2 regions of the Pseudoalteromonas sp. PAST1 genome follow, and region 1 is predicted to be linked to the other one. Evidence: predicted binding sites of a transcription regulator. Region 1 holds the regulator's gene; the other holds the start of a gene.

What was found. The regulator sigma-54, encoded in region 1, starts transcription at its own class of promoters, with help from an activator protein. The targets are predictions, from matches to a motif close to GTTGGCACGNNNNTNGNNT.
Region 2: glnA (glutamate--ammonia ligase) is a predicted target of sigma-54. The motif match lies at 4,652-4,670, and genes of this name have one in related genera.

What each region holds. Positions count from the first base shown of each region.
Region 1 covers NZ_JAKGBH010000022.1:13,210-23,018, reverse strand. The annotation lists gene L1272_RS12245 (bifunctional diguanylate cyclase/phosphodiesterase) at 1-466, shown strand, start outside; gene L1272_RS12240 (YgiQ family radical SAM protein) at 588-2,765, shown strand; gene mgtE (magnesium transporter) at 2,843-4,201, opposite strand; gene L1272_RS12230 (HPr family phosphocarrier protein) at 4,413-4,685, opposite strand; gene rapZ (RNase adapter RapZ) at 4,699-5,544, opposite strand; gene ptsN (PTS IIA-like nitrogen regulatory protein PtsN) at 5,545-5,997, opposite strand; gene hpf (ribosome hibernation promoting factor) at 6,001-6,288, opposite strand; gene L1272_RS12210 (RNA polymerase factor sigma-54) at 6,315-7,811, opposite strand; gene lptB (LPS export ABC transporter ATP-binding protein) at 7,918-8,643, opposite strand; gene lptA (lipopolysaccharide transport periplasmic protein LptA) at 8,640-9,161, opposite strand; gene lptC (LPS export ABC transporter periplasmic protein LptC) at 9,151-9,705, opposite strand; gene kdsC (3-deoxy-manno-octulosonate-8-phosphatase KdsC) at 9,702-9,809, opposite strand, start outside.
Region 2 covers NZ_JAKGBH010000001.1:159,567-169,375, reverse strand. The annotation lists gene L1272_RS00750 (DUF2959 domain-containing protein) at 1-350, shown strand, start outside; gene L1272_RS00745 (MBL fold metallo-hydrolase) at 483-1,574, shown strand; gene L1272_RS00740 (BLUF domain-containing protein) at 1,590-2,015, opposite strand; gene typA (translational GTPase TypA) at 2,395-4,218, opposite strand; gene glnA (glutamate--ammonia ligase) at 4,726-6,132, shown strand; gene L1272_RS00725 (DUF4124 domain-containing protein) at 6,266-6,787, shown strand; gene glnL (nitrogen regulation protein NR(II)) at 6,868-7,938, shown strand; gene ntrC (nitrogen regulation protein NR(I)) at 7,957-9,342, shown strand; gene L1272_RS00710 (cyclic nucleotide-binding domain-containing protein) at 9,367-9,809, shown strand, end outside.

The DNA of each region.
Region 1 (9,809 bases):
GTTTAAAGTTAAAGGCTATGCTCAGCAAGTAAAAGACACGCTTATTAAATACGATGTAAAACCGCAGTTTATTGAACTCGAAGTGACCGAAAGCGTGGTTATGGATGAGCTAGCTAATGTGATCACCACATTAAAAGAACTTAAAGAGTTTGGTATTGAGATTGCAATTGATGACTTTGGTACTGGCTTCTCGTCGTTAAGCTATTTGCAAAAACTACCATTAGATAGACTAAAAATTGATCGCGACTTTATCAAAGATTTACCTGGTCAAGATTGTCAGGCGATTGCTGCGTTAATTATTTCTCTTGGCGCAAGGTTAGGCTTAAAAACCATTGCAGAAGGGGTTGAAACACAAGCGCAAGCAGATTATTTAGCTCAGCTTGGCTGTGATGAAGTGCAAGGCTTCATGTACGCTAAGCCTATGCCAGAAAAAGAGTTAATTACTTACCTGCAAGCTAAGCAATAGCCAGTTCCAGTCAGTGCATACAAATTAAACAGCGCCCTCCAATGTGAAGGGCGTTTTGTTTTCTATAATAATCTATAAGACTGAGGTATAATTCGCCCCTTTTGTTAGCAGAGTACACTTTATGAGCGCATTAAAAGCCGAGCGAGGCCTGTTTTCTTACCCTAAGTATTGGGCTGAATGCTATGGCACGGCGCCATTTTTACCAACCACTCGTGCAGAAATGGACGCGTTAGGCTGGGATAGCTGTGACGTGATCATTGTCAGTGGTGATGCGTATGTAGATCACCCAAGTTTCGGTATGGCTGTGATTGGGCGTATGCTTGAGTCACAGGGTTTTCGTGTGGGTATTATTGCGCAGCCTGACTGGAACTCAAAAGATGCCTTTATGGCGTTAGGAAAGCCTAACTTATTCTTTGGTGTTACAGCGGGTAATATGGACTCGATGATCAACCGTTATACTGCTGAAAAGCGTATGCGTCATGATGACGCTTATACGCCGGGTAACATAGGCGGTAAACGTCCTGACCGTGCGGTAGTTGTATACAGCCAACGCTGTCGCGAAGCTTATAAAGATGTGCCGTTGATCATTGGTGGTATTGAGGCGAGTTTACGCCGTATTGCTCATTATGATTATTGGCAAGAAAAAGTACGCCGTAGTGTATTGTTTGATGCTAAAGCTGACATTTTAATTTACGGTAACGCTGAGCGCCCACTTGTTGAAGTTGCCCACCGTATTGCTGCGGGTGAGTCGGTTGAGACAATTCAAGATATTCGTGGTACTGCGGTTATTCGTAAAGAACCATTACCGGGTTGGCGCGGTAGTGACTCAACTGCAATTGATAAAATCGGTAAGATTGATCCAATTCCAAACCCGTATGGCGCAGATGATGTGGGTTGTAGTAAGTCTGAATTTAAGCAAGCGGGGATCGATTTAAGTGCCGAGGCGGCTAAACCAATCACGATTCAGCCTGCTCGCCCTAAGCCATGGGAAAAGACCTACGTTAAGCTGCCTGCGTATGAGCAAGTAAGTGTGAATAAACCGCTTTATGCTCACGCCTCGCGTATTTTGCACCAAGAAACAAACCCAGGTTGTGCGCGTGCGTTATTTCAACGCCATGGCGACCGCTCTATTTGGGTAAATCCGCCTGCATTTCCGCTTGAAACTGAAGAAATGGATGGCGTATTTGGTTTGCCATATCAGCGTATTCCGCACCCAAGCTACGGCGATGAAAAAATCCCAGCTTATGAAATGATTAAAACCTCGGTGAACATCATGCGAGGCTGCTTTGGTGGTTGTTCTTTCTGTTCAATAACAGAACATGAAGGACGTATTATTCAAAGCCGTTCTGAGCAATCAATTATTGATGAAATTGAGCAAATTCGTGACAGAGTACCGGGCTTCACTGGGGTTATTTCTGACTTAGGCGGACCGACCGCGAATATGTATAAGTTGCGCTGTAAGAGCAAAAAGGCAGAGAGCACGTGTCGTCGTTTATCATGTGTTTATCCTGATATTTGTAAGCACATGGACACGGATCACACCCCAACGATTGAGCTTTATAAAAAAGCTCGAGATGTAAAAGGTGTGAAGAAAATCTTGATCGCGTCTGGCGTACGTTATGACTTAGCCGTAGAAGACCCTCGCTACGTAAAAGAGTTGGTTACCCATCACGTAGGCGGGTACTTAAAAATTGCCCCTGAGCACACTGAAGATGGTCCATTATCTAAGATGATGAAGCCGGGCATGGGAGCTTACGATAAGTTTAAAGAGCTATTTGATAAATACTCAAAAGAAGCGGGTAAAAAGCAGTATTTGATCCCGTATTTTATTTCTGCTCACCCAGGAACGAAAGACGAAGACATGGTGAATATGGCGCTATGGTTAAAGGCTCATGACTTTAAGCTTGATCAAGTACAAAACTTTTATCCATCGCCGATGGCCAATGCAACCACAATTTATCACACTGAGATGAACTCGCTGCGCAATATTAAGAACAATACTGAGCAAGTGCCTGTTCCAAAAGGCGCACGCCAGCGTCGCTTACACAAAGCGATTTTACGATACCACGATCCTGCTGGTTGGCCGATGATCCGTGAAGCACTAAGAAAAATGGGCAAAGCGAATTTAATTGGTAAAGGGCCGAATTGTTTGGTTCCTGAAGAAGGTCGAAACGAGAAAACTGCTAAAGGTAAGGGCGGTAAAGGCCGTGCAGCTCTGACTCGTCATACCGGTTTTAGCCAGTTTAAAAAGGCCAATACCAAACCTAGAGTAGGTAAAAATAAGCAGCGTGCAAAGTAAAAGATATAAATACGGCCCATAAAGGGCCGTTTTTATTTATACCAATTCGCTTAATTAAGTATTATTGTGAATTGGTATCAGATCAATAGCCAGGTTGCGGTGCCTAAAAAGGCAAAGATACCGACAATATCCGTTACTGTTGTCAGTACCACACTGCCGGCGAGGGCAGGGTCAATTTTCATTTTCTTAAGAATTAATGGAATGCTTGCACCTGCAATACCTGCGGCAACAAGGTTCATAAACATTGCAAAGGCCAGCACTGCGCCGAGCTTAAAGTCCCATTGCCATAGGGCAACCACACCAGCAATTAATATCGACCAAATAATACCATTCAGTGCGCCAATCGCCAGCTCTTTGAGTAATAAGAAGCGTTGGTTGGTTTGGTTGATATGGCCAACCGCTATACCACGAATAACCAGGGTTAAGGTTTGGCTACCTGCAACCCCACCCATTGAAGGTACGATACCATTGAGTACCGCTAAAATAGGTAAGATTGCTAAGGTGTTTTCGAAAAAGCTTGCCACAATTGCTGCTAGCAATGCGGTTAATAAGTTAACCCCAAGCCAAATAGAGCGACGCTGCGAGCTTTTGAGTACTGGCGCAAAGGTATCTTCTTCGTCGTCAAGACCAGCAAGGCTTAGCATGCTGTGTTCAGCATCTTCACGGATTACGTCAACGATATCATCGATGGTAATACGACCAAGCAAGTGAGCGTTATCATCTACAACAGGGGCTGAAATCCAGTTGTGACGCTCGAACAGTTGCGCTACATCACTTTCATCCATAGAGATTAGGATTGACTCACAGTCTTCATCCATTAAATCACGAACAATTTTATCTGAAGGACTGGTCAGCAATGTAGTTAATGAAAGCGCGCCTAAAAAGCAGTTATGCTTATCAACTACATATAAGTCATCGGTACCCTCTGGTAGCTCACCTCGTAAGCGTAAATAGCGCAGTACAACATCGAGAGTAACGTCAGGACGAATGGTTACCGTATCGCTGTTCATCAGGGCACCGGCTGAGCGCTCTTGATAAGAAAGCGCTTGAGTTGCCCTTTCTCTATCTTGCGAGTCCATCGCGCTAACAACGTCTTGATATACGGTATCAGGAAGACTACGTAAAACCTCACCTAAGTCATCGTCGTCCATATCTTCTGTAGCAGCAGCAATGTGCTCAGGCTCCATCTGGGCAATAATGCCAAGACGTACATCTTCAGAGAGTTCCTCTAGAACATCACCACGGACATCTGGGTCAACCAGCTGCCAAAGCATACGACGAATTTTATGGGGAGAAGACTCAAGTAAAAGGGCTGTATCACAAGGTGCCGTTTTGGCTAACATGCCGCGCACTTGAACAAATTGACCACTATTGAGTGACTTGGTCACTTGTTTGAGTTGTTGTAGTGGGTAATCTTGTTCAAAGGCTTCTGGCATTGGCGTCCTTACAACTGAAAAAAGTTTAAATAGGCTATGCAAATACAGCATAGTTGCTTTGTAGTGTATTTGCAGAGATATCGTCGCACTGCGATAAATTTATTAAGAGTTTTGTAATTTAGAAAAGCGAGCGATATAAAAGTAGGATATTTAAAGGGAATTTTAAATATCCGAAGTAAGTTTACCGTAAACCTTGAAGTCTTAGCAAATGCTATTCTTGCTCGTGAAAGCGTTGCGCAATTAATTCGCCGATTGCCGTTAATGCAGCGTCAGCGTCAGGACCTTCGCATACAACACGAACCTCTTTTCCTTGACTACTTTCAAGGAGCATTAACGCTAACACGCTGTCGCCTTCAGCTTCTTTCTCATCTTGAAAAAGTGTAATTTTGGCATCAAATTGCAGTGCTAGTTGCGCTAAAACAGTCGCAGCGCGAGCATGTAAGCCAAGTTTGTTTTGAATTAAAAAGGTATCTTCAGCGTGCATTGTTGGTGCCTAGTTAGATATCTTGTTCGCGGTGGCGAATTTTTACATTAGCATGAGTTTTAGAAAAGCTTTCACCAATTGTTTGCGCTAAGTAAACAGAACGGTGTTGGCCTCCTGTACAACCAATTGCAATGGTTAGGTAACTGCGGTTATTGCGCTCTAGATGTGGCAACCAAGTCTGTACAAAGGTTTGAATCTGCCAAGTGAACTTTTGCACTATGCTGTGGCTAGCTAAATAATCCCTGACAGGCTGATCGAGACCGGTTAGTGGCTTCAAATCAGGTTCCCAGTGTGGGTTCGGTAAAAAGCGTGCATCAAAAACGTAGTCAGCTTCTTTTGGAATGCCATGCTTAAAACCAAACGACATAAACGTAATAATCAGTTTTTTATCTTTCTTACCTAAAATCTTTTCACGAATTGATTCTGCTAACTGATGAACACTCAAATCAGTGGTATCAATCATAAAGTCAGCGCGGGTGATCAGCACATCAAGCAGGATTTTTTCTTGTTTAATGGCAAGATCAAGCGGTAAAGAATCAATCGATAATGGATGCAAACGGCGAGTTTCAGAAAAACGCTTAATTAGGGTTTGATCATCACTATCTAGGTAGAATAGTGTTGGGTTTGCAAAACCTGGCAGGTACTCAAGAATATCATTAAACTCTTGCTGCTCTTTCGGTAAGTTACGTACGTCGATACTGACGGCAATTTTGTCATAATTATCAGAAACACTTCGCACGAGCGAAGGCAGTAGGTTGACAGGAATATTATCAACACAGTAGTAGCCTAAGTCTTCAAGAACTCGTAAAGCGACCGATTTCCCCGAGCCTGAGCGACCGCTGATAATTATTAATTCCATTTATGCCTCTGATGCAATTACTTGAAATAGTTGCTGATCGCTTGTAGCACTTCGCAACTGTTTACAAAAATCTTTATCTTTAAGTCTATCAGCAATTGTTGACAAGGTCTTCAAGTGCAACTGGCAATCGCCCTCTGGTACGATGAGTGCCACAAAAATATCAACGGGACGATTGTCTATCGCATCAAAATTGATGGGAGATTCACTGACAATAATAAATGCATGAGGTTCATCAGCACCACTCATTCGACCGTGGGGAATAGCTATTCCTCGGCCGATACCTGTACTACCTAACTTTTCCCTGTTCAGAAAAGCATCTAGGATATCTTGTTGAGATAAATGAGGAAACTGCTGGTGAGCTAACTCGCTAATATACTCAAGAATTCTTTTTTTGCTATTAAAAAGGACCGCAGCTTTGCTGCAGTCCTGATTAGTAAGTGAACTAAGTTTCATAATTTAATGTCGAGCTAATTTCTCTTTATGCTTAATGACTTGGCGATCAAGTTTATCGATCAATGAGTCAATTGCTGCGTACATATCTTGATGTTCTGTAGAAGCGAACAACTCGCCTCCGTTTACATGTAAAGTTGCTTCTGCTTTTTGGCTTAATTTTTCTACATCTAAAATGACATGAACATTATTAATATGATCAAAATGCCTTTCTAGTTTTGCGAACTTAGTGTTTACATAGTCTCTTAATGAATCAGTGACTTCTACGTGACGACCAGTTAAATTTAGTTGCATAAGCATTTTCCTTCTATGTAAAACGTCTAAATCAGACTTTTACGCTGATTAGACGGAGGTATTGCTAGAGACTCACGATATTTTGCAATTGTACGTCTAGCTACTTTAATTCCTTGCTCAGCCAATATATCTGCAATTTTGCTATCACTCAATGGTTTAACCGAGTTTTCTGCAGCAACTAACTTCTTGATTAAAGCGCGAATTGCTGTAGAAGAACACTCACCACCATTTTCGGTGCTGACATGGCTTGAGAAGAAATATTTCAACTCAAAAATTCCCCTTGGGGTATGCATATATTTTTGTGTTGTAACCCGAGAAATCGTCGATTCATGCATTTCGACCATTTCAGCGACATCGTTTAGCACCATTGGCTTCATTGCTTCTGGGCCATGTTCAAAGAAAGCTTGCTGTTGTTGCACGATACAGTTGGTCACTTTTAGTAAAGTATCGTTACGGCTTTCTAAGCTCTTAATAAACCACTTTGCTTCTTGTAAGTGAGAACGAATAAATTGGCTGTCGCTACTTGATTTAACAGAGCGAGACATCGCTGCATATTGGCTATTCACTCTAATTTTTGGCATACAATCTGGGTTTAACTCGACTACCCAGCGGCCTTTCACTTTTTTCACTGATACATCGGGTATGACGTACTCAGATTCTTCGCGTACTATGCTATCCGCAGGCTTAGGATTTAAGCTGTGAATGAGCGTCATCACTTCTTTAAGCTCGTTTTCTTTAAGCTTAGTCTTTTTCATTAAAGTGCGATAGTCGCGACTTGCTAATAATTCGATATGCTCAGATAAAACCATTTTAGTTTCAGCTAAATATGGCGTATTGGCATCGAATTGACGAAGTTGTATACACAGGCACTCTTGTAAACTTCGGGCGCCGATACCAACTGGATCGAATAACTGTATTCTTTTTAAGACAGCTTCAACTTCATCGAGTTCGATTTCTTCTTCATCATTATTTTGATTAAAGCTTTCGACAATATCTTCGCAGCTAACCGTTAAAATACCTGAGTCATCGATAGCTTCAACGATGGCAACGGCAATCGCTTCATCGGTAGGACTAAATGGTGTGAGCTGTAGTTGCCACATTAAATATTCTTGCAGTGTTTCTGTTGAAGCACCTTGGTAAATAGACTCGTCTTCAGGCATTGGCCCAGACGATGTTGATGGGGCGGCACTCATGTACTCATCCCACGTAACATCCATAGCTAAGTCATCGCTAACCGTATCCTTACTCAGAGCATCACTGCTTTCTTGCTCGAATTCGCTAGGTGCTTCGTCGGCAGACGCGCTGACTTGTACATCGTCAGACTCCGCTTTTTGCTCATTCTTACCGATGCTTTCTTCGTTGTAATCCGCTTCTTCCACTTCAAGCAGAGGATTACTATCAAGCGCTTCTTGAATTTCTTGCTGGAGATCCAATGTACTGAGCTGCAACAAGCGAATGGCTTGTTGCAGTTGTGGAGTCATTGTAAGTTGCTGGCCCATGCGCAGCTGTAATGATTGCCTCATGTATCCCTAACAATCCTTTTTAAGTTATCGGTAACGGTGAGGACACTGTTATCGATTTATTGTCATTGTATAAGTCTAGCAGATGCTCTAGTCGGTGGCGTAATGGTTACAGCCTGAATTGCTCGCCTAGATAAACATCACGTACAGTTTGGTCAGCTAATACGTGCTCAGGTGTGCCTGATGCAATTAGCTCCCCATGAGAAACAATGTAGGCTTTTTCACAAACATCAAGGGTTTCTCGAACATTATGGTCAGTAATAAGTACACCAATACCACGATTTTTTAGGTGCTCAATAATTTTCTTTATATCTAACACTGAAATAGGATCAACACCAGCAAAAGGCTCATCTAAAAGGATAAATTTAGGATTAGCGGCTAATGCACGTGCAATTTCAACGCGGCGTCGTTCACCACCTGACAGTGCCATACCTTGGCTATCGCGAATATGTTGAATGCTAAATTCATCTAATAAGTTGTTAAGCGTCTCTTCGCGCGTTGTTTTGTTAAGATCTTTGCGGGTCTCTAATATGGCCATCAAGTTTTGGTAAACTGTTAATTTTCGAAAAATAGACGACTCTTGTGGTAGATAACCAATACCTAAGCGCGCACGGCTGTGCATTGGCAAAAGCGTGATATCGTTATCATCGATGCTTATTTTTCCTTTGTCGCTTGGTACGAGGCCTACAATCATATAGAAGGTCGTTGTTTTACCAGCACCATTTGGCCCTAACAAGCCAACAATACTGCCCGCTTCAACTTCAAGACCGACATTTTTAACCACTTGGCGGCCTTTGTAGCTTTTAGCTAAAAGCTCTGCTTTTAATGTGCTCATGGTTGGCCTTTATCGTCTTTTTTATTTTCTACAGGCACTAAAATAGTGTGTACACGATCTGTTGAGTTTTCGTCTTTTTCTGCGCTGATCAGCTGTTGAGCCATATCATAGGTAATGCTTTTTGCCGTTACTTTTTGACCCGCTTGAGTGACTTCAGCTTCGCCATTGAGTGTTAAGAAGCGTTTCGCAACATCATAACGAACTTCTTCGGCGCTGGCGCTCATCACGGTACCATCAGCTTGCTTTTCTTCGAAGTAAGCTGGTTTGCCTGTAGCGATAATTAATTCGACTGTACCTTCGGTGTCACCGCCATGTGCCTCAAGTCGCTCTGCTGTAATGCGACGATCACCATGCACGATCTCTACGTTACCTTCGAATATGCCAACGCCATCTTTTAGTTTACCGACTTGGCGATCTGAGCTAATGCTAATTTGAGCGCCTGTTTGCTCGGCAGCTGCGCCCGAAAAGGCAATCAATAAGCTTGGGATCAGGAGTAATTTCTTCAGTTTATTGGTCATAGTATATGGTTCGTGTATGGTTAGTTAACTCAACAATTTCGGCTTTTAAATCGGCTTTTAAGCCTTTACCGGTAATTTTTAAATTCGGTCCTGTTAGTGTTACAGGTTGCTTTGAAAACATCGTCATTTTATCAATGTCGACATTAATATTTTCTGCTTTTATATCTTCGATCATACCGTTATGGGTTAAGTTTTTAGCAACTACATCCCCTTCAAAAATCAGCTGATCATTTTCGTATAAAGTAGCTTCTTTGGCTCTTACTTGCCAAACTTGCTGATCGCTATAAATAGTAAAAATAGGTTGTTCAAAAAAGGTAAACCCTAATTGTTGATACAACTCCATTTTTGCAGCTGCCACTTTATGACTAATTTTACCTTGCTCGTCATAAGCTGTTTGCTTTAGAGCAACGGCAGTGTAATCAGGCGTTGCGATGATCTCGTCTTCACTAGTTATTGTATCAGTTGACTGGTTAAAGTACGGGTACCATAACCACACCATGCAACAGACAAAAACAATACTCAGTAAAATACGGGCTATATTCATGCGCTGGTTCCATCGCTAGTTAACGGCTTGCCGTTTTCTAACATCAGTAAATCAGTTAATTCACGCACGGCTCCAAAGCCACCCGGTAATAATGTGGTGTAATG
Region 2 (9,809 bases), on a different contig from region 1:
AAGTAGAAGATGTAGCTGAGGCACTGTTTGATGAATGGGCCGACGAGCTAGAGCAATACAAAAGCGCCTCACTAAAACGTGAAAGCAGCAAAAAGCTCAACGCAACTAAGCGCCAATTTGATCAACTGCTTCGCTCAATGCGCAGTGCAGAAAGCAAAATGGAACCCGTGTTATCATCTTTACATGACAACGTTTTGTACTTAAAACATAACCTAAACGCACAGGCTGTTACAGCTATCAAAGGTGAGTTCACAAATCTTAAACGCGATATTAAAGTGTTAATGGACGATATGAACAAATCAATTGAAGACTCGAATAAGTTCATTGAGCAAATGAATAAAGCGGGCTAATCAGCTCAAGCTATTAATATCAAAGCCTACTTAAACGTAGGCTTTTTTGTGTAACCTCTTGTTACTTTTTAATGATTTATCTTAATTTTTATTTTGCTAAACTCACGGCAAAGAATAAAAAGTAAGCATAGTATGCATTTAAAAACACTCTCAACACTTATTGCAGCAGCACTTATAAGCGCATGTAGCAACTCAAATACAGTGAATGTTATTGCCGGTGAAGGCACTATAACCCCATTAAAAACTGAAGGAGATTTCGAAGGTCGCTACCACAACCTTTATCCGGGTGATAAAGAATACCCAACAACCTGTACAGACAATTGCTATGAACCATCAGAGCTACTTATATGTGATGACAGCAATTCTCAGTGCCAATATCAAGCAGAACAAATAGTTCCAGCAACAAATACAGGGTTTATAGTCCGTTGGTTAGGTCATGCAGGCTTTTATATTCAATCACCAAATGGTGAACAACTGTTGTTTGACCCTGTTAAAGATCAGTTTGACTCACCCGTAGACTTGGCCTTTAAACTTGCTGGTGGCAGTTATCGTAAGCCCGGATTTTGGCCTACTAAATCAGAGCTCGAAGGTTTAAACGCGGTAATGTACTCACACATTCACTATGACCATTTTAATAAAGCAGATATCGAAGAAATTGGTAATGCTCCCCGCTATTTAGTGCCACTAGGCTTTGCAGATAATTTTCCGACTGGTGGCTTTAATATTTCAGAGATGGCGTGGTATGCAAGTACACAAATTAATGACCTAACGATTCATTCGGTGCCGGCCCATCACTTTAGTAGTCGCATTATGGTTCCCTTTATTTACGACGACCACAATAAAGACTTATGGAATGGTTGGCTACTTGAGCAAAATGGTAAGACCTTGTTTTTTGCTGGTGATACCGGTTACTCAAAACACTTTCAAGATATTAAGCAAAAATACGGCGAGATTGATGTGTGCTTAATGCCAATTGCTTCCTACTACCATGAAGAAGATGGTAAGTGGTATCGTTATGTTCATACTACACCTGAAGATGCATTAAACGCGGCAGAAGAGTTAAGCTGTAAAGTGATGATCCCATGGGGTTACGGCAACTCAAGCTGGCAAATGGGTGACCATTCAAGTCATTCGGCATTACTTAGGTTGTTAAATATGCAAAAGCAGATGAACAGCCAAGTTCCGGTTTATATAATGAACGAAGGAGAGCAAATCTCGCTTTAAAGGTACGGGCTAATATTAAATAACTTTATCCAGCATGGAGTCTCGCAAAGCAAGCATCAATTTGTGAGCACTTCCTGCTGACATTGCTAATGGATTAAAATCGCTAGTACCTGAGTATTTAATATTTAATGGCGTTGTTAGTTTTGAATATGGTATGTACCCCATCGACCATTTTTCGAATTCCCGCTCTGCAATTTCGCAATAGTTCAGCATGATAATGTTGCGATGCCTTTTATCATTCAAAATACGATGATACGTTGCATTCACTGCTTTTCGCGATCCTTCAAGACACTGCATAAAATGAGTACTATTAAAACAAAGTAGCCCTGTTACATTACATTCAGCATTTTTCTTTTTCGCCTTTTCGAGAATATCCTCAATATCATTAGGCCCAAACCCATCGCTAATTTCACTTGTATAAATCAGTCTAACTAAATACATCTTACTCTCCTGCAAGTTGGATTTAGAAAAGATAGTACAGATGGGGGAGTTAGTAAAAAGTGGTTAGTGATTAGTGGTTAGTGGTTAGTGGTTAGTGGTTAGTGGTTAGTGGTTAGTGGTTAGTGGTTAGTGGTTAGTGGTTAGTGGTTAGTGGTTAGTGGTTAGTGGTTAGTGGTTAGAACAAAGTAAAATACATTCCTCAACAACAAGATTGTTTGTGTAATTACATAAAAAATAAAACCACCCTCTCGATCAACTGATATCTGACTTCTGAAATCTAACTTCTCGATTTTTTACGGCTGACGGCTAATCATTACAACAAAAAACCGCCGTATTTTTCAATACGGCGGCTTCTATTTTGCAAAACTAAAAGACGTTATTAGTCTTTAGCTGCACGGCTCGCACGCTTACGCTCACTTTCAGTTAAGTGACGCTTACGAATACGGATGTTCTCAGGTGTTACTTCCACTAACTCGTCATCATCGATGAACTCAATCGCTTGTTCAAGCGTGTAGTTTAGTGGTGGAACAAGCGTTTGTGCTTCATCTGTACCCGATGCACGAACGTTTGTAAGTTGCTTACCTTTAAGCGCGTTTACAGTTAGGTCGTTGTCACGGCTGTGGATACCGATAACCATACCTTCGTAAACTTCAACACCGTGACCGATGAATAACTTACCACGGTCTTGTAAGTTGAATAATGCGTTAGTAAGTGCTTTACCAGTTGCGTTTGCAATCATTACACCATTCTTACGAGCACCGATAGTACCGCCTTTATGTGGACCGTAGTGATCAAATGTGTGGTAAAGAAGACCAGAACCAGACGTTAATGTCATGAATTCAGTTTGGAAACCAATTAAGCCACGGCTTGGGATCATAAAGTCCATACGTACACGGCCTTTACCATCTGGAGACATGTCTGTTAGTTCACCCTTACGAAGACCAATTTGTTCCATGATAGAACCTTGGTGCTCTTCTTGACAGTCGATTGTAAGTGTTTCGTATGGCTCTTCTTTTTGACCATCAACTTCACGAAGGATTACTTGTGGACGAGATACCGCAAGCTCGTAACCTTCACGACGCATGTTCTCGATTAAGATACCTAAGTGTAACTCACCACGACCAGAAACACGGAAGCTATCTGGGTTGTCAGTTTCTTCAACACGTAATGCAACGTTGTGAACAAGCTCAGCTTGTAAACGCTCAAGAATGTTACGTGACGTTACGAATTTACCTTCTTTACCAGCAAATGGTGATGTGTTTACAGAGAACGTCATTGTTACTGTAGGCTCATCAACGCTTAGTGGTGGTAATGCTTCAACGGTGTTTACATCACAGATAGTGTCTGAGATTTTCAGCTCACCAAGACCAGTGATTGCAATGATGTCACCTGCGCCTGCAGATTCTGCTTCATGACGCTCAAGACCTAAGTAGCTCATTACTTGGCCAACTTTACCGTTACGCTTAGTACCGTCTGCGCTTACAACAGTAACCTGTTGGTTAGGACGAACAGTACCACGCTTGATACGACCTACACCGATAACACCGATGTATGAGTTGTAGTCAAGCTGAGAAATTTGCATTTGGAAAGCACCTTCAGGATCTGCATCCGGTGGAGATACTTCGTCAACGATCATCTGGAACATTGGTTCCATGTTATCTGATGGCTCGTCTAAATCCATTGTTGCCCAGCCGTTGATAGCTGATGCATAGATTACTTTAAAGTCTAACTGTTCGTCAGTTGCACCTAGGTTATCGAATAAATCGAAAACTTGGTCCATAACCCAGTCAGGACGTGCGCCTGGTTTGTCGATTTTGTTGATAACAACAATCGGCGTTAAACCTTGTGCGAATGCTTTTTGCGTTACGAAACGCGTTTGCGGCATTGGACCTTCTTGAGCATCAACAAGTAGTAATACTGAGTCAGCCATCGAAAGTACGCGTTCTACTTCACCACCGAAGTCGGCGTGTCCTGGGGTGTCTACGATATTGATATGGTAGTCGTTCCAAGAGATAGCTGTGTTCTTAGCTAAAATGGTAATACCACGTTCTTTCTCAATGTCGTTTGAGTCCATTACGCGCTCTTCGTTACCGCCGCGCGTTTCTAATGTGCCTGATTGCTCAAGCAGTTTATCAACCAAAGTTGTTTTACCGTGGTCAACGTGGGCGATAATCGCTATATTTCTTAACTTTTCGATGCTCATATTTTTTCTCAGAGAAATTGAATCTCATTGATCCTGCAAGATCTACGCAGTCACCTGCGTTTTCACCAGATGTCCCAGCATAGGATTTAAAAGGGCGCATATTATCCCTTAATAATGGCATGGATGAAAGTTTATCCAATATAAATTTATAAACTTTCTTCAGGCTTTTTATAAGTATCTGTTTTATAAATGACAAATTTATGAAAATTAAAGTGAATCTGAGCTCAATACTGGCGAAATTTTAGTTTTTGAACCATATTTTGGCACTAAATAGTGTTCATAACCGAAAAATTGGCACGCTCAATAATTGTGCAAAACAAGGTCGCACTTTTTACGCACCAGAATGATCTTTTTACGCACCAACTTAGTGCAACAAAAGTTAACAAAACGAAGTCCTGTTCACTTTTTACAAGCCTAAACAAGGTGTTAAAAACATGGCACGAAACCAGCTTATATAAGCGAAAAGCAATAATGCAGCAAAAATAAAACCCAACAATTGGAGGACACATGTCACAATCGGTTTTAGATTTTATCAAAGAAAATGACGTTAAGTTCATTGATTTACGCTTTACTGATACCAAAGGTAAAGAACAGCATGTTTCTATTCCTCATCATCAAATTGATGAAGATTTCTTCGAAGACGGCAAAATGTTTGACGGTTCTTCAATTGCTGGCTGGAAAGGTATCAACGAATCAGACATGGTACTTATGCCTGTTCCTGAGTCTGCGAAAATGGACCCGTTTTCTGAAGAAGCTACACTAATCGTACGTTGTGACGTCGTTGAGCCTTCAACACTTCAAGGTTACGAGCGTGATCCACGTTCTGTTGCAAAACGCGCTGAAGAGTACATGCGCTCTACTGGTATTGCTGACACTGTATTATTCGGTCCAGAGCCAGAATTCTTCCTTTTTGATGACGTTAAATACAAATCAGACATGTCTGGTTCTATGTACAAAATCGATTCTGTAGAAGCAGCTTGGAACTCAGATAAAGATTATGAAGGCGGCAACATGGGTCACCGTCCAGGTGTTAAAGGCGGTTACTTCCCGTGTTCACCTGTTGATTCATCACATGACTGGCGTTCAGCAACTTGTTTAGTTCTTGAAGAACTAGGTCAAGTAGTAGAAGCTCACCACCACGAAGTAGCAACTGCAGGTCAAAATGAGATCGCAACTCGCTTCAATACAATGGTATTAAAAGCTGACGAAATCCAAGAGATGAAATATGTTATCCATAACATGGCTCACTTATACGGAAAAACAGCGACATTCATGCCTAAACCAATCGTAGGTGATAACGGTTCTGGTATGCACTGTCACCAATCTCTAGGTAAAGATGGCGTAAACATCTTCGCTGGTGACAAATACGCAGGTCTTTCTGAAGAGGCACTTTACTACATCGGTGGTATCATCAAGCACGCTAAAGCAATCAACGCATTCGCTAACGCGTCAACGAACTCATACAAGCGTTTAGTACCAGGCTTCGAAGCTCCTGTAATGCTTGCATACTCTGCACGTAACCGTTCTGCTTCAATCCGTATCCCAGTGGTACCGTCTGCAAAAGCACGTCGTATCGAAGTACGTTTCCCTGATCCAACAGCTAACCCATACTTAGCATTCTCTGCAATGCTTATGGCTGGCCTAGACGGTATCAAGAACAAGATCCACCCTGGCGATGCAATGGACAAAGATTTATACGATCTACCTGCTGAAGAAGCAGCTGAGATCCCACAAGTTGCATCTTCTTTACAAGAAGCACTTGCATCATTAGACGCAGACCGTGAGTTCTTAACTCAAGGTGGCGTATTCACTGATGACCTAATCGATGCATACATCGCGCTTAAGAGCCAAGAAGTTGAAAAACTTAACATGACAACTCACCCAGTTGAGTTCGAAATGTACTACAGCGTGTAATACACGCTGTATCAGAATTATCTAAAAGATAATAAATGTGTGTTCTCAAGCCCGCTCTGCGGGCTTTTTTAATGGTAATTGAGCGGGTTCTACTCTACAGTTTTAGTTAAGTGAAAAAATGCAGGGTCGCAGGGTGAAAAGCACAACCTTATTGGTATTATCGTTATTATTTGCAAGCTTTTTTGGTTATACAGCAGCACAAAAAGTCTATTCTTGGAAAGATGAGAATGGTGTATTAGTATTTTCTGATACTCCTCGCCCCGGTGCTACTGAGGTCAAGTTAAATACCCAAAACCTTACAATGCCTGCAGCTGATACCAGTATTCTTGATACTGCTCCAAGTGCAGTCCCTGTTAACTTTAAAGTGTCAATTGCAGCCCCCGCAAATGAAGAAACTGTGAGAGAAAATACAGGTTCTGTTTATGTTACTACACGAATCAGCCCCCGTTTTGAAACTGGTTTCAAAGTTCAATTACTCGTTGATGGTTCACCTCATGGCGCACCAAGTAATAGCACGACCTTTGCTCTAAGAGAGGTCTTTCGAGGCGAACACACATTACAAGCGAAACTTTTTGATGCAAATAATAAACTCGTTTCAGTTAGCCCAGTCAGCACTTTTTTCATGCACAGAACTTCAATTAATAACGGAAATTAGAATTTTCGACATGATGTCTCGCAAAGCAAAAAGAGTATGCTAAGCTGCACTAAATTGAAACGCACTAAAATGGTGCAACCATGCTCAGAGATTTACATTTTAATTCTCAATTACTCGACAGTATTTGGAAAAATTTAAGTACTGCTGTTATTTTACTCGATCATGATTTTAAACTGGTTTACGCAAACGATAGCGCCAGTGAGCTTTTAGGTTTAGGCCCAAAACGTATCATCAACCAACCGTTCGACAACCTATTTAACTACCACTCGATAGATTTAAAACGTATTGCTCAGTATTCGTTGTTTGACGGTGTCGATTGCCACCAACATAGAGCTGACGTGGTGTTCGTCGATTCTCGCCATGCCAAGTTAACTATTAGTACACGCCGAATAAGTAGCAACGATGAAAATTATATCCTGTTCGAATGCCGCCAAATGGATGATGAAATTCGCCATGACCAAGCTTCGAATCAAATGCATCAATATCAAGCTGCCCGTAACCTTATTCGTGGTTTAGCACATGAAATTAAAAATCCTTTAGGTGGAATTCGCGGAGCGGCGCAATTATTGCAGTATGAGGTTGATCAGCAAGAACGTGATCAATGTGCCGAATTAATCATTGAACAAGCAGACCGTTTACGCGAGCTTGTCGACCGTTTACTTGGTCCGAATCAACTGCCACACAAATCCCATGGCAATATTCACCAAGCGTTAGAGTCGGTGATTAAACTGAGCATGTTAGACAACAATGCCAATATCACTTTAGTGAAAGACTATGATCCAAGTATACCGAGTGTATACATAGATCAGAGTAAAATTCAGCAAGTGGTACTGAACATTATTCGTAATGCACAACAGGCACTTGTTGATGGTGGCGAGATAAGGATAAAAACTCGCATCAATCATCAACACAGGCGCCCGGGTAAGGCACCAAAAAAAACCTTGCTGATCCAAATTTCGGATAACGGCCCAGGTATAGACAAGAGCTTACGTGAAACCTTGTTCTACCCAATGATCACCAACAAAGAAAATGGATCAGGGCTTGGTTTATCGATAGCGCAAACCTTGGTTGACCAACATGACGGCCACATTGATTGTGACAGTTGGCCAGGCCATACAGAATTTAATATCTATTTGCCTTTTACGGATTAATGGTTTTTTGGAGTAGTCATGAAAACAGTCTGGTTAGTTGATGATGATGCCTCAATTCGCTTTGTATTGGAAAAAGCGTTGGCACGTGCAGGATTTGACACTGAAAGCTATGCAAACGCACAAGATGTGCTTAACGCATTAAAGTTTAGCCAGCCCACGGTATTGGTATCTGATGTGCGTATGCCTGGCATGGACGGTATGGCGTTACTCGAAACAATTGCCGAGCAAAATCCTGGCTTACCTGTTATTATCATGACAGCTCACTCGGATTTAGATTCGGCGGTAAATGCCTTCCAAAAAGGGGCGTTTGAGTACCTCGCCAAACCGTTTGACTTAGACGAAGCCGTGGCACTGGTAGAAAGCGCATGTCGCGCTAACTCAACGAAGAAAACTAAACGCAAACAAGCACCACAAACCAATGCGCATATCATCGGTGAAGCACCTGCAATGCAAGAGGTGTTTCGCGCGATCGGTAAATTATCAGCATCAAGTATGAGCGTGCTGATTAATGGTGAGTCAGGGACAGGTAAAGAGCTAGTTGCAAGCGCCCTGCATAACCACAGCCCACGCAAAGAAAACCAATTTATAGCTCTGAATATGGCTGCCATTCCTAAAGAATTAGTTGAGTCAGAGTTATTTGGCCACGAAAAAGGCGCATTTACTGGAGCCGACAGCATTCGTAAAGGCCGTTTTGAACAAGCGAATGGCGGCACCTTATTTTTAGATGAAATTGGTGATATGCCACTCGACGTTCAAACACGTTTATTACGCGTGTTAGCCGATGGTGAGTTTTACCGAGTGGGCGGCCATCAAAGTATTAAAGTTGATGTACGTATTATTGCTGCAACGCACCAAAACCTCGAAGACTTGGTAAAACAAGGTAAGTTTCGTGACGACTTATTCCACCGCTTAAACGTAGTGCGTTTACGCTTACCCGCGCTGCGTGAGCGTACGGAAGATATTGAACGACTAGCACAACACTTTTTACATAAAAGTGCCAAAGAGCTGCAAGTTGACAGCAAAATTTTAAGCCCAAAAGCCACTGAGCAACTACGCCTATTTAACTGGCCAGGTAACGTGCGCCAATTAGAAAACACCTGCCGTTGGTTAACCGTTATGGCGCCGGGTGAACTTATTAGTGAACAAGATTTACCACCTGAAATCGTCGCAGTTACACCAATCGAGCAAGAAGGCGACTGGCTAGATGCATTTCAACAATGGCTTAACCTTGAACTTAAACAAGGTAAAGAGAATATTTGGCCTGCCATTCAAGCACAACTCGAGACTCGCTTGATTAAAACTGCTCTTGCCAACTGCGCTGGGCACAAGCAAGAAGCCGCAGTGAAGATCGGCTGGGGTCGTAATACATTGACCCGCAAGCTAAAAGAGCGCAATATTAGCTAATTTCGCGCAACCCAATGTGAGTCAATGAATTTAATCGAGCACATTCCACTAATTAAACAAATGGAAATTATTAACAGATTACCATTTTTTAGAGAGTTCACATTAAGCGAACGACAAGTGTTATTAGAGTCATTCAGTCATTTGTATTTGGTCAAACAAGGCCGCGCTGTTTTCAAACAATACGATACTGATAAACGACTTTATATTGTGCTAAGTGGCTCACTGATGGTATTCAAACAAAGCCATCTTCTTGAACTTGGCACGATTGAGCCTGGCGAATTTATCGGTGAAGGTGCTTTTATCAATAACCGCGAGCACAGTACGAGTGCGCGCGCAAAAGTTGATACCATTTTGTTAGCTATCACCCCTGAAGCACTTACCCGCTTGCCGAATGTGATCCGCGAGAAAATTAAAGATCGCATAATCGAAGGTATGAGTGAACGTATTACTAAGTTAAGCACTTACCT